DNA from 3 places in the Streptomyces sp. NPDC007971 genome. Region 2 is predicted to be linked to each of the others. Evidence: riboswitches for the same ligand, from Rfam matches in the RefSeq annotation. Region 2 holds a riboswitch; each other region holds the start of a gene.
The links. A riboswitch is a leader RNA that binds a small molecule or an ion and turns the genes downstream of it on or off. The one in region 2 is predicted to bind cobalamin.
Positions count from the first base shown of each region.

Region 1: linked by a shared signal. The riboswitch ahead of metE (5-methyltetrahydropteroyltriglutamate--homocysteine S-methyltransferase) and the one ahead of ACFZCP_RS13175 (cobalamin biosynthesis protein) in region 2 are both predicted to bind cobalamin.
Region 3: linked by a shared signal. The riboswitch ahead of ACFZCP_RS18150 (prenyltransferase/squalene oxidase repeat-containing protein) and the one ahead of ACFZCP_RS13175 (cobalamin biosynthesis protein) in region 2 are both predicted to bind cobalamin.

Region 1 is NZ_JBIBJK010000014.1:253,855-258,560, forward strand. It holds gene ACFZCP_RS28835 (histidine phosphatase family protein) at 1-350, opposite strand, end outside; partial or broken gene metE (5-methyltetrahydropteroyltriglutamate--homocysteine S-methyltransferase) at 657-2,773, opposite strand; cobalamin riboswitch at 2,927-3,145, opposite strand; gene ACFZCP_RS28845 (3-hydroxybutyryl-CoA dehydrogenase) at 3,372-4,241, opposite strand; gene aceB (malate synthase A) at 4,238-4,706, opposite strand, start outside.
Region 2 is NZ_JBIBJK010000005.1:405,713-410,418, forward strand. It holds gene cobN (cobaltochelatase subunit CobN) at 1-915, opposite strand, end outside; gene ACFZCP_RS13170 (cobyric acid synthase) at 912-2,420, opposite strand; gene ACFZCP_RS13175 (cobalamin biosynthesis protein) at 2,417-3,361, opposite strand; cobalamin riboswitch at 3,463-3,605, opposite strand; gene ACFZCP_RS13180 (CU044_2847 family protein) at 3,810-4,163, shown strand; gene ACFZCP_RS13185 (hypothetical protein) at 4,359-4,586, opposite strand; gene ACFZCP_RS13190 (inorganic phosphate transporter) at 4,621-4,706, opposite strand, start outside.
Region 3 is NZ_JBIBJK010000008.1:47,975-52,680, reverse strand. It holds gene ACFZCP_RS18160 (CbiQ family ECF transporter T component) at 1-1,014, opposite strand, end outside; gene ACFZCP_RS18155 (SCO2322 family protein) at 1,466-2,128, opposite strand; gene ACFZCP_RS18150 (prenyltransferase/squalene oxidase repeat-containing protein) at 2,125-3,348, opposite strand; cobalamin riboswitch at 3,462-3,588, opposite strand; gene ACFZCP_RS18145 (hypothetical protein) at 3,918-4,706, opposite strand, start outside.

The DNA.
Region 1 (4,706 bases), on a different contig from region 2:
GCGTCCCGCACCGACTCCCCACCGTGTGCAGCCCAGTCGGGGTCGCTGAGCCAGCGACCCACCGCCTCCGGGTCGGCGGCCGCCACCTCCTCCAGGGTGCGGCCTCGCCAGCGGCCCACATCCAGACCGCCCAGCTCCGGCGTCTGTGCGCCGTCGAGACCGAGCGCCGCCGCCGTCTCCCGGCAGCGCACGCTCGGGGACGTCAGCACGAGGCCGGGCGAGCGCAGCGATCCGGCCGCCGAGCGCGCGCGGGCCGCACCGACGGCGTCGACCGAGTCGCCGTCGTAGAAGCGGGCGCACCGCAGCGACGGGCTCGTCGCGGGCGAGACGAAGGTGACGCGGCTGGTCACGTGGCTGTTCCTCCTACGGTGGTCATCCCGAGGACGGTACATGCGCGGTTCCCGAGGACGGTACATGCGCAGTTCGCGAGGACGGTACATGCGCAGTTCGCGAGGACGGTACATGCGCAGTTCGCGAGGACAGCACATGTGCAGATGGCGAGGACAGCACATGCGCAGTTCGCGCGGGCGGGCAGCGCCGCGACGCACGAAGACCCCGGACCGCCGACCCGTGCGCCGAGCGGTGCCGACGGTACCGTCGCGGCCGTGCACGCCCGCTCCCGACGTGGAGCGGGCGTGCGGTGCCGGGGACGTCCGCTACAGCTCCGCGCGGATCGTCCTGGCGGCTGCCACCAGGTTCTCCAGGGAGGCCCGGGTCTCCGGCCAGCCGCGGGTCTTCAGGCCGCAGTCCGGGTTCACCCACAGCCGTTCCGCGGGGATCGCCTTCAGCCCCATGCGCAGCAGCCGGGCGGCCTCCTCGGCACTCGGCACGCGCGGGGAGTGGATGTCGTACACGCCGGGTCCGGCCTCGCGCGGGTAGCCGTGGGCGGCGAGTTCACGGGCGACCTGCATGTGGGAGCGGGCGGCCTCCAGGCTGATGACGTCGGCGTCGAGGTCGTCGATGGCCTGGACGACGTCGCCGAACTCGGCGTAGCACATGTGGGTGTGGATCTGGGTGTCCGGGCGTACGCCGGCGGTGGTCAGCCGGAAGGCCTCCGTGGCCCACGCCAGGTACGCGGGACGGTCGGCGGCCCGCAGCGGCAGGGTCTCGCGCAGCGCGGGCTCGTCCACCTGGATCACCGAGGTCCCGGCCGCCTCCAGGTCGTTCACCTCGTCGCGCAGGGCGAGGGCGACCTGGCGGGCGGTGTCGGCGAGCGGCTGGTCGTCGCGGACGAACGACCAGGCGAGCATGGTGACCGGTCCGGTGAGCATGCCCTTGACCGGGCGGCCGGTCAGGGACTGGGCGTACGTCGTCCAGCGCACGGTCATCGGCTCGGGGCGGGAGATGTCGCCGGCCAGGATCGGCGGCCGGACGTACCGCGTGCCGTAGGACTGGACCCATCCGTGCTGGGTGGCGAGGTAGCCGGTGAGCTGTTCGGCGAAGTACTGGACCATGTCGTTGCGTTCGGCCTCGCCGTGCACCAGGACGTCCAGGCCGGCCTTCTCCTGGAAGGCGATCACCTCCTGGATCTCCGTCCTGACGCGCTCCTCGTACCCGGCGGTGCCGATCCGTTTGGCCCTCAGGTCGGCGCGTGCGGTGCGCAGTTCGCCGGTCTGCGGGAAGGAGCCGATGGTCGTGGTGGGCAGCAGGGGGAGGCGCAGATGGGCGCGCTGGGCGGCGGCCCGCTCGGGGTAGGACGGGGAGCGGCGCGCGTCGTCCGGGGCGACGGCGGCGGTGCGGGCGCGGACGGCCGGGTCGCGGGTGACGGGGGAGTTCGCGCGGGAGGCCAGGTCGGCCCGGTTCGCGGCGAGTTCCGCGGCGATGGCGTCGGCGCCGTGGGCCAGGCCCTTGGCGAGGACGGCGATCTCGGCCGTCTTCTGCCGGGCGAAGGCGAGCCAGCGCAGGATCTGCGGATCGATGTCCCGCTCGGCCGCCGTGTCGAGGGGCACGTGCAGCAGGGAGCAGGAGGCGGACACGTCGACCCGGTCGGCCAGGCCCAGCAGGGTGCCGAGCGTGGCGAGCGACGCCGTCAGGTCGTCGACCCAGATGTTACGCCCGTTGACGACACCGGCGACCAGCCGCTTGCCGGGCAGCCCGCCGACGGCGGCCAGGTCCTCCAGATGGGCGGCGGCGGCCCCGGTGAAGTCCAGGGCGAGTCCGTCGACCGGTGCCTTGGCCAGCACCGGCAGGGCCGCCCCGAGACGGTCGAAGTAGGAGGCGACCAGCAGCTTCGGCCGGCCGGTCAGGGCGCCGAGGTCGCGGTAGGCGCGGGCGGCGGCGTTCAGTTCGGCCGGCGTGCGGTCCTGGACCAGGGCGGGCTCGTCGAGCTGCACCCACTCGGCGCCCGCCGCGCGCAGGTCGGCGAGGACCTCGGCGTACACCGGCAGCAGACGGTCCAGCAGGGTGAGCGGGTCGAAGCGGGCTCCAGCGGCGCGACGTCCTGGGTGCCGCGCGCCATGGCGAAGTACCCGTCGAGCGGGTCGGCGGCGACGGCGTCGCGGTGGCGGCCGGGGATCGCGCCGACCATGACGGTGGTGTCCAGCACGTGGTCGTAGTACGAGAAGTCACCGGTCGGCACTTCGTCGATGCCGGCGTCGGCCAGCCGGCGCCAGTTGGTGCGGCGCAGGTCGGTGGCGGTGGCGAGCAGCGCGTCGGCGGTGACGCGGCCCTTCCAGTAGCCTTCGACGGCCTTCTTCAGTTCCCGGTTCTGTCCTTGGCGGGGGTAGCCGTACACGGTGGCCCGTGCTGCCGCGGCTGCGGTCTTGGTGGTCACGGAGATCTCCTTCGCGAGATGAATCCCTGAGATCCCGGGGACGGGACGAGAGCGCGAAGGGGCGACGGACCGGACGGCACCGGCCCACGGCCGTCCGTTCGGTGTGTGCGCCGACCCGCCCTCGAGGTCACCGGGATGTCCGCGCACGAGCGGTTCCGTACGCGGGCAGATGGCAGGTCTTCGGACTCGCGGGCACGTCCTCAGGGGAGGACACCTACTGGCCGTCGCTTCCCAGGCCCTTGTCGGGCCCAGTGCGTATGACGGCGGTCGTTCCCGCTCACCGCTGCGGGGCAGTCCCGGATTCCCACCGGGTTCCCTCTTGCGACGCATCCCGTCTGGCGGACGGGGCGAACCAGCTGCACCGGCCACCCTAGAGGGCGGTGCGGTCGAGCGTGAGGTGATGTCCGTCATTCGGATGGCGGCACGAGACGGGCCGCCATCCGAACGTCGGACGACGCGCCGGGGCGGGAAGCGCCGCACACGCGCTTCCCGCCCCTCCCCTGTGAGCAGCAGCCGGATCCCTCGACCGGTCGCTGCCGTCCGGGCCTCGCGGCCCGTTCCCCGCACCGGGCCCCTCAGCCCGGGCGAGCCGGTCCGCTCAGGACCGGCCGTACTCGTGGAACCCCCGCCCGGTCTTGCGGCCGAGCAGCCCCGCCTCGACCATCCGATGGAGCAGCGGGGGAGGGGCGTAGAGGGGTTCCCTGAACTCGTCGTAGAGCGACTCGGCGATCGAGGCGACGGTGTCGAGCCCGATCAGGTCCGCGAGCCGGAGCGGCCCCATCGGGTGGGCGCACCCCAGCTCCATGCCGGTGTCGATGTCGGCGGCGGTGGCGAAGCCGGACTCCGCCATGCGGACGGCCGCCAGCAGGTAGGGGACGAGCAGCGCGTTGACGACGAAACCGGCCCGGTCCCGGGAGTGGACGACCGTCTTGCCGAGGACCTCGGTGACGAAGGACTCGACGGCGGTCACGGTCCCGGGTGCGGTGTGCAGGGAGGCGACGACCTCCACGAGCGGCAGTACCGGCACCGGGTTGAAGAAGTGCAGCCCGACGACCCGGTCGGCGCGGGCGGTGGCCATGCCGAGGCGCATCACGGGCAGGGAGGAGGTGTTGGTCGCCAGGACGGCCGCCGGGTCCTCGACGATCTTGTCGAGGGCGGCGAACACCTCGGTCTTGGCGTCCGCGTTCTCGACGACCGCCTCGATGACGAGCTGCCGGTCGGCCATCTCCTCCAGGTCGCCGGTGAAGGCGAGGCGGGCGAGGGCGTCCTGCGCGGCGGCCGGCTCCAGCCCGCCCCGCCCGACCGCTCGCTCCAGGGAGGCGCTCACGCGCTCGCGTGCCGCGCGGGCGGCCGTGGCGTCCGCCTCGCAGACCACCGTGTCCAGCCCGGCCCGCGCGCACACCTCGGCGATGCCGGCGCCCATCAGACCGCCGCCGACCACCCCGACGCGCCGGATCCCGCCGGTCATGACCGGGCCCCCGCGCGCCGCACCAGGTGGGCGGTGTAGGCGTCGGGGGTGAAGAAGAGCGGCAACTCGCCCGCGAGCGCCGTGCGTTCGAAGAGGGCGCGCACCTCGTCGACGGGCGCCCACGGGTACTCGGCGCCGAGCGCGGCGATCTCGTCGTCGAGCAGTCGAAGGACCGTCTCCCGGTCGATCACCCGGTGCCGCAGCCACTGCCAGATCTGCACGCGGGCGATCTCGGCGGTGGCCGCGTCCTCCATGAGACCGTGCAGAGCGACCGCGCCCTGTCCGCGCAGCCAGGCGGCGAAGTAGCGCAGCGCCACCGCGATGTTGGTGCGCACCCCCTCGGGCGTGGGCGGCCCGCTGATCCGGCGCACCGACAGCAGGTCCGCGGCCGTCACCTCCACGTCGCCCCGCGTCCGGTCGATCTGGTGCGGCCGCTCGCCGAGGACGCCGTCGAACACCTCGCGG
Region 2 (4,706 bases):
GTCGGCGACGTACACCGGGACCTCGTCCGGGCCCTGCTCCTTGAAGGAGAACGGCACCGTGATCAGGCGCCCGTCGAACTCCGGGATGGCGACCTGCATCGCCGCGTCCATGGGGGAGAGCGCGGCGTCCGACTCGTCCCAGGCGGCCCGCGAGGAGGTGAGGCAGAGCCCCTGCAGCACCGGGACGTCCAGGTCGGCGAGCGCCCCGATGTCCCAGGCCTCCTCGTCACCGCCGGCCGAGGCCTCGGAGGCGTGCGTGCCGCCGGCGGCGAGGACGGTGGCGACCAGGGCGTCGGTCCGGCCGAGGATCTCGTACAGCCCGGCGTCCGCGCCGCGCAGCGAACCGCAGTACACGGGCAGGGCGTTGGCGCCCTGCGCCTCGATCGCCTCGCACAGCGTGTCGACGAAGGCGGTGTTGCCGCTCAGCTCGTGGGCCCGGTAGAAGAGCACGCCGACGGTGGGGCGGCCCTCGGCGAACCCGCGCTCGCCGTGTACCCCGTACTCCGGCATCTTCCGCGGCTCCTCGAACCCCTCACCGGTCAGCAGCACGGTGTCGGACAGGAACCGGGTCAGCTCGGCCAGGTTCGCCGGGCCGCCCTCGACGAGGTACTTGAGCGCCTCCGCCACGACACCCGCCGGAACGGACGACTCGGCCATCAGCTCGGCGTCCGGCACGGCCTCGCCGCCCAGCAGCACGGTAGGGATCCCGGAGGCCCTGAGCGCGGCGAGCCCGTCCTCCCAGGCGCGCTTGCCGCCCAGCAGCCGTACGACGGCGAGGTCCGCGCCCTCGATCAGGCCGGGCAGCTCCGCCGCCACGTCCACCCGGGTCGGGTTGCCGATCCGGTACGCGGCGCCGGAGGCCCGGGCCGCCAGCAGATCGGTGTCGGCGGTCGACAACAACAACACTGTGCTCATGCGGGTGCTCCCGGTGGAATGAAGGGCAGTCCTTGCGGCGCGCCCGACTCGATGAGCCGCCAGAGCGCGTCCGTGTCCGCGTGCTGTTCGATGAGGTCGCCGAGCCGGTCGAGCTGCTCCTCGCGCAGCGCGGCGAACGAGGTGTCCGGGGCCGGCACGAAGCGGCGGCCCGCGGCGGCCGCCACCTCGCGCAGGAAGGCCCGCCTGAAGCCGTCCGACTCCAGCGAGCCGTGCCAGTGGGTGCCCCAGGTCCGGCCGACCCGGCAGCCGTCCAGAAAGGCTTCACCGCCGGTGACCTCGGCCACCCCGTGATGGATCTCGTACCCCTCGACCGGCTCGCCGAGGGCCTCGCCGACGGGCCGTTCCAGGGTCTTCTCGCGGGCGAACCGCACCCGCACGGGCAGGACACCGAGCCCGGGGACCGCGCCGGCCCGCGACTCGACCTCGTCCTCGATGTGCTCGCCGAGGATCTGGAAGCCGCCGCAGATGCCGAGGACCGGGCGGCCCTCGCGGGCCCGCCGGACGAGCGCGTCCGCAAGCCCGCGCTCGCGCAGCCACTCCAGCGCCCGTACGGTCCCGCGCGTGCCCGGGACCACCACGAGGTCGGCGTCCGCCAGCTCCTCCGGCCGGTCCACGAACCGGACCACGACGCCCGGTTCGGCGGCCAGCGCGTCCACGTCCGTGAAGTTCGACATGAGCGGGATCGCGCAGACGGCGACCCGCAGGACGTCCTCGCCGACCGGGGGAGTCACGGCGGACTCGCGGACCGTGCCCCGCAGGGACACCCTCAGCCCGTCCTCCTCGTCGATCCCGAGCCCGTGCCGGAAGGGCAGGACGCCGTACGTGCGCCGCCCGGTGAGCCCGTGCAGCATGTCCAGGCCCGGCTCCAGCAGGGAGACGTCCCCGCGGAACTTGTTCACCAGGAACCCGGCGACCAGTTCCTGGTCCTCGGGCGAGAGCAGGGCGAGCGTGCCGAAGAACGAGGCGAAGACACCGCCGCGGTCGATGTCGCCGACGACGAGCACGGGCAGCCGCGCGCCCCGCGCGATCCCCATGTTCACGATGTCGGTCCGCCGCAGATTGATCTCCGCGGGCGAACCCGCCCCCTCACAGATCACCGCGTCATACGTGCCCCGCAACTCGGCCAGACAGTCCAGGACCGTGCCCAGCAACTGCTGCTGGCGCCCTCCGTGGTAGCCGCGTGCGCTCATCTCGCCCACCGGCCTGCCCAGCAGCACCACCTGGCTGCTGCGTTCACCACCGGGCTTGAGCAGCACGGGGTTCATCAGCGCGGTCGGCTCGACGCGGCAGGCCTGGGCCTGCATGGCCTGCGCCCGCCCGATCTCAGCGCCCTGGCGCGTCACGAACGAGTTGAGGGACATGTTCTGCGCCTTGAAGGGCGCGACCTTGACGCCCTGGCGCACCAGCCACCGGCAGATCCCTGCCGTCACGACGCTCTTTCCGGCGTCGGAGGTGGTGCCGGCCACGAGGAGACCGCCGTTCACTTCCCACGTCCCTTCACGAGTCGGCGCGCGGCGACGGTGACGCCGAGCGCGAGCAGGCCGACGCGGCGGGAGAGCCGTACGGCCCGGTCGACGTCGGTGACTTGGACGGCCCGCCCGGTGTCCCCGTTGAGGACGGGCCGGTGCTCGACGCGCCCGCCGTAGGAGAGCGTCCCGCCCAGGCGCACGCCGAGCGCGCCCGCGAACGAGGCTTCGACGGGCCCGGCGTTGGGGCTCGGGTGCCTGTGGGCGTCGGCCCGCCAGGCGTGCAGGGCGCCACGGGGATCGGGTCCGGCCACCGCGGCGAGTACGGCGGTCAGCCGCGCCCCGGGCCAGCCGGCGAGGTCGTCGAGGCGGGCCGAGGCCCAGCCGTAGCGCCGGAAGCGGGGCGACCTGTGACCCACCATCGCATCCAGGGTGTTGACGGCCCGGAACCCGAGCAGCCCCGGCACCCCGCCCACCGCGCCCCACACCAGCGCACCCACGACGGCGTCGGAGGTGTTCTCGGCGACGGACTCCACGACGGCCCGGGCGATCCCGTCGGCGTCGAGGGCCTGCGGATCCCGGCCGCACAGATGCGGCAGTCGCGCCCGCGCCGCCTCGACGTCCCCGGCCTCCAGGGCCCGGCCGATGGTCCGGGCCTCCCGGGCCAGCGAAGTACCCCCGACGACCGCCCAGGTGGCGGCGGCGGCCAGTGCGGCGGAGGCGACGGGACGGCGGCGGACGGCCCGTTCGGCTGCGGCGCCCACGGCGACGGCGCCGCCGGCGCAGACGGCGGTGTGCAGCGCGCCCCAGCCGCGGTGGTCGTGCCACAGCACCCGCTCCACGGCTGCGGCCGCACGTCCGAACGCGGCGACCGGATGCCCGCGGCGCGGATCGCCGAGGATCAGATCGCCGAGAAGGCCGGCGGCGGCGCCGTACGCGTATGAGCGATCGGCACCCATCGGCTCAGCCGACCGTGGGCTCGGAGGAGGTTCTGGTACTGGTCCTGGATGGGCGGCCGAGCATGGCGATATGTGTCCTCACTCAGGGTGTCCGCGCCCTGGTTCGACGAGACCGGCGGTGAGAGTTCCTGGCTCCCGGGATGTTCTTCCCCGGTGACAGTGGCGGGACCGCGCCGGATTCGCACCGGCTTCCTCTTCTGCCGCCGTACATGGCCTGGGCAGTCCACCACGCACCCGGAAGAGCCGTCAACTTGCCTTTGACCAGCAATGGTGGACTGTGCTGAGGCCCACATCGCCGACACGCGGGGAGGCGGCGGACGACCGGGGGGAGGTGAATTCCCCATCCCCGGGCGGCATTCGGGGCGCCTCCTTGTGCTCACGGTCCGTGAGGATCTGCAATAGCGCGTACGTGTCATACGGGATGAACGGACGCAGGAGGAGACACGCGGTGGCGCACGTGGGCGAGATGCTGCTGGACGACGGTCAGGTCGTCCTGCTGGAGGTGGCGGGCAAGGGGCGGCCTGCCGGAGTGCAGCGGGTCCCGGAAGGCGAGCCGGCGGAGACCCTTCAGCAGGCGCTCGCCCGGGTACGGCCGGCGCTGGGCGCGCTGGTGCACGAGGCCCGCGGGCTGACGAGACCGCCGGAGAAGGTCACGGTCGAGTTCGGCATCACCGTGAGTGCCGAGGCGGGGGTGGTCGTGGCGCAGGGGTCCACGGAGGCCCACTTCACGGTGACCATGCACTGGTCGGGCCAGGACGGTTCCGACATCCCCGGGCAACGCGGCAGCGAGGGCCGCCCCTGACGAACGGGCAACCGCCCTGCCCGGCACCCGCGAGGGGCCCCGGCAGGGCGGTGTCGGACCTTGCGCGGGCCAGGACTTGGCCGCGGGCCGGGACCCGGCCGGGTCCCCTACCGGGTGCCGCGGGTCGGGCTTCGGCGGCGCGGGCCAGGACTTGGCCGTGCCCCGGACTCGGTCACGCCTCGGCCCTGGTCGCGATCAGGCCTTGGCCACGATCAGATAGAACCCGTACGCCACCGCGGCCGCACAGGCCGCGAAGCACACGTAGGCACCCGTCACGGCCAGCGCCGCGGATCCGCCCTGCGCGGCGGCCTTCTCGCGCCGCGACAGGCCGTTGACACCGAGGGTGAACAGGGCCACCAGGCCCACCGCGAACACGAGGCTGACACCGAAGACGGAGCCGAGAGCCGCCCAGTCGATCTTCATGGGAATGCTTCCTTCAGTTACCGGGTGCTCGGGTTCAGACGGTGGCGGCCGGCGGCGTTGCCGGGGCCGGGTCGGTGGTGGCCGGAGCCGGGATCGTGGCCGTCAGGTCCTCGGTGACGA
Region 3 (4,706 bases), on a different contig from region 2:
GGCGACGGCGGCGCCCGAGCCCGCGACCAGCCAGGCACGCACGCCCCAGGGCTCCGGGCGGTACCGGGTGCGCGGGGTGCGGCGGCCGCCCAGGCGCAGGCCCGCGAGCGCGGCGACCACTCCGGCGCCCAGCACCGGCAGCCCGTAGGTGCCGCCCTCGGCGGTGAGCAGTCCGTACGTTCCCGCGCACACGCCGAGCAGGCCGCCGAGGGTGAGCGCGGCCGTCGTACGGCGCACCGAGGCGGGGACCTCGGCGGTACGGCCGTAGCCGCGGGCGTCCATGGCGGCGGCGAGGGCGACGGAACGCTCCAACGCGCCCTCCAGCACCGGCAGTCCCACCTGCAGCAGGCCCCGTACACCCCGGTCCGGGCGGCCGCGCAGCCGGCGGGCCGCACGCAGCCGCTGGACGTCGGCGATGAGATGGGGCGCGAAGGTGAGCGCGACGACGACGGCCACGCCCGTCTCGTACAGGGCGCCGGGCAGGGACTTCAGGAGCCGGGCCGGGCCGGCGAGGGCGTTCGCGGCGCCGACACAGATGAGGAGGGCGGCCAGCTTCAGGCCGTTGTAGCCGGAGAAGAGGAGGGCTTCCGCGGTGACCTCACCGCCCAGACGGATGCCCTGGGCCCAGTGGGGGAGGGGGACTTCGGGGAGGGTGAGCAGGGTGTGGGTGCCGGGGACGGGGGAGCCGAGCACGACCGTGAAGGCGAGGCGCATGAGGAGGACGGCGACGGCGAGCTTGGCGAAGGCGGTGTAGGAGCGGGACCAGGGGGCGGCGGAGCGGTGGGTGGCCACGACGTAGCCGGCGGCCGCTATGAGGAGGGTGAGGAGGAGGGGGTTGGTGGTGCGGGTGGCGGCGGTACCGAGCCCGAGCGACCAGAGCCACCAGGCCCCGGGGTGAAGCGGGGCGGGGCGCTGATGCCGGGCCGGGGGCGCGACCGCCGCCCGGCGCTGTCGGGGTACCGCTGCGCCCGCCCTTCCCCGCTCTCGGCTCCGCTCAAGCGGGGGGACCCCGATCGCCCCAGCGGCACGACTGCCCGCAACCAGGCGGACACGATGACCCGCACCCGCCCCGACGCGACGGCCCGCAGCCATGACGAGCCTGCCGCCGGAGGTGGCGTGATTCCCCAGGGGCGCGGGGAGCTGCGCGACCGGCCCTCGCGAATTCGCGGCCGGCGGACGAGCGTGCTGGTTCGTAGCGGGGCCGAGTTTGTCGCTGGGGGTGGCGTGATTCCCCAGGGGCGCGTGGAAGTGCGCGACCGGCCCTCGCGAATTCGCGGCCGGCGGACGAGCGTGCTGGTTCGTAGCGGGGCCGAGTTTGTCGCTGGGGGTGGCGTGAATCCCCAGGGGCGCGTGGAACTGCGCGACCAGCCCCCGCCAACCCGCAGCCACCCGACGGCCCGCAGCCAGGCGCCACCCCGTACTCAGGCGCTGCCCCGTACTCAGGCGCCACCCCGCAGGAACACCGCTAGACATTCCCGCGCCGCCGCGCCTGCCACACCGCCGCACCGCCCAGAAGCACGACCACGGCCACGCCGATCGGCAACCCCAGTGAAGGGCCGCCGTCCGACCCCTTCTGCTGCTTCCCCGGCGTCTCCGGCGTCGCCGACTTCTGCGAGCCACCGGCGGCCACCTGCTCCCCGCACCCCTTCTTCGGATACCCGACGATCGCGCACAGCAGGGCGTTCGAGTCGTAGCGCAGGGGACCCGCCACCGCGGCCAGGGCCTCGGCCGTCGTGGCGTCGGGGGCGACCCGCGCACAGGCAGTGCGGCGGGCGGGCGGCGTCTCGCCGGACGGCGCATCCGCCGCCGTGCCGGAGTCGATGACCAGGGCCACCCGCTTCGTGCCCGTCTTCGCGGGCGTGTCCGCGCAGATCGTGGCGAAGTCCGCCGTGCCGCGCGGCCGGCTCGCGTCCGCGGAATCCGCGCTCACCGCGAAACGGAAGCCCTGGACCGCACCGTCGTCGGGGCGGGCGGTCGAGGGCCCCTCGGTGGCGTACGTCCAACGGCCGCCGTCCCGCTCCCAGAAGGACCAGTAGCGGTATCCGGCGGCCTGCGCCTGGGCGCAGGCACCGGCCACGAGGACGAGCGCGGCGACGAGCAGGGCCGTGGCACGGCGGACGGCGGTCACGGCTGCTGCCGCTTCCGGCGGCCGCTGAGCAGGAAGCCGATGCCGATGCCGGCGACGAGACCGACACCGACGATCCACCAGACCTTCGTGCCCGTCTCGTGCTTCGACTGCTTCGCCTCGGTGTGCCCGGCCTTCGCGGCCTGCGGTGCCGGCCCCGTGGCGTCGAGCGCCCGCACCAGATCGGTTCCGCCGAAGTCGCGCGGGTTCTCGCCCATCGCGTGGGCGGCGAAGATCAGCTCGGCGTAGGCGGCCGGGCTGGTCTGCTGCGCCCACTTCACCGCGTTCTTCTCCAGCCAGGCGTACGGCTTCTTCGCCTGCTGCGTCGAACCGGTCGCGGCGAGCGCGACGACCGCGTCCGCGGTGTTGCCGTAGTCGGGCTGGTCCTTGGCACCCGCCAGGGAGGACATGAGATGGCCGGTCCCGGCGACGGCGCCGGCGAGGTACGCGGCGGCGTTGTCCGCCATCTGTGCCGGGGTGGGCTTGCCGGAGGCCGCGCAGGCGGGGGCCTTGTCGCGGGTCTTGCCGGGCTCGACGACGAAGCCCTTGCCGAGCGCGCCCAGCACCCCGGCCGCGGACGCGTCCGCGTTGGCGGCCGGCTTGCCCTTCTTGGCCGCCTGGTAGGCGAACGCGCCGCCGCCGTCCGCGGAGCAGGGGATGGACAGCGTGGCCAGCGCATCGAGCGGGCTCTTGCCCTCGGGGCGCAGCCCGTCGGCGTTCTCACCGGCCGCGGTGAGGGCGCCGATGACGTCGGCGGTGTGGTTGGCGTCGGTCGGCTGACCCGGTGCGTAGCCCCAGCCACCGTCCTTGTTCTGCGTCCTCTTCAGCCAGGTCACGGCCTTGTGGACCTCGCTGTCGTGCCCGCCGAGCGCGTGCAGGGCCTGGACGGCCACGGCGGTGCTGTCGATGTCCGGCTGGGCGCCGCCCTTGCCCAGGCAGGGCTTGGCCGGGTCCGCGCGGAAGGCGGGGAAGCCCCCTTCGTCGCACTGCTGGCCGACCAGCCAGTCGACGGCGGAGGAGGCCGGACGCTGGCCGAGCGTGTGCTGTGCGAGCAGGGCGAACGACTGGCGCCACACCCCGTCGTAGGTCGGGTCGGTCTTCCCGAACAGCCCCGACGGGATCGGCGTCTTCGGGGAGGGGGACGGGCCGGCGGCCATGGCGGGTGCGGCGGCGGCCAGCACGCCTATGGCGGCGAGAGCCGCGGCGCTGCGGCGGACGTTCATGGTCGGCGACTGCCTCTCCTGCGGGGAACCGGCAGCGCACGGGGACCCCCGGGCGGCTCGGCTCCGTAAACCTCGACGGTGCCGTGCGCGACGGGTCGTCGTGCACGTGAGCCGGTCAACGTTCCGTGCGAGGCGGTCCGGCTCACCGTGCGAGACGGCTTACGGCTGCGGGTCAGCGCCGGAATTGCACCGGCTTCCCCCCGTACGAGTGTGATGACGACCCCGCCACTTTACCGGCAGCCGCGCGCGGGCCGAGGGGTGGTCGTGGGCACAGCGCGGCGGTGACCAGGGTCACGGCCACGACGACTGCGGCGGACCGTACCCCTCCGGGCGTCGGCCGGATCATGCTCGTCCTGGCGCCGGCCGGACCGCGCTTGTGCTGGCGTCGGCCGAAATGCACTCGTCCTGGCGTCGGCAGGACGGCGTTCGTCCTGGCGTCGCCCGGATCGTGCTCGTCCTGGCGTCGTCGCCCGGACCATGTGAGCCCCGGCGTTGGCCGGACGGCGCTCGTCCTGACGGCGGCCGGACCATGTTGCCCTGGCGTCGGCCCGATCGTGCTCGTCCGCGGCTCAGGCCGCCTGGGGGCGCAGGGAGCCGACGGCGACGTCCAGGTAGTTCGCCATCCGGTGCAGTGCGCGGGCGCACTCCGGGGGGTCCTCGCCCTCGGCCACCCAGTGGGCGAGCCGGTCGGCCGGGCCGGCGTGCCAGGCCGCCGTGACCTCGTCGCCGGCCTGCCGGGTGAGGACCATGCGCTCGGCGGACGGCTCGTGCGCGACGGCCGGATCCAGGTCGAGCCGGGTCAGCCGGCCGGTCGCGGCCGGGTAGGCGAACTGGATCGCGGCGGCCCGCTGCCGGGTCGGGGCCACGGCCGGCAGCCCGCCGGTGGCCAGGGCCGCGGCGGCCCGTGCGAGATCGACGCCGGTGGCCCGCTCTACCAGCAGCGGGATCAGATCACCGGGCAGGTGCGGGACGACGTCGGTGACGCGGGGCCCGCGGGCGGTGAGCCGCAGACCGATGTGCACGACGGTGTGCGCGAGACCGAGCGCCCGCACGGTCCGCTCCACCGTGTGCCGCAGGAACGGGTTGTGCAGCAGCCCGTCGTGGGCGTGCACGACGTGACGCAGCGGCTGCCGGGCGGGGGGCGGGCCCGGAGTCGTACGGGTGAGGGCGGCGATGCGGACCTCGTCGTCGAGGACGACGGTCTCGGCGGAGACGAGCGGTCCCTCGGTGTCGTCCCGGCCGGCCGGCGCGATGGCGCGGCGGGCCAGCAGGGACCGTAACGCGGCCGGATCGGCGCAGGCCCGGGCCGTCTCCTCGGGGATGCGGGGCAGCCCCAGCCGGGCGGCGATCCGGGCCGC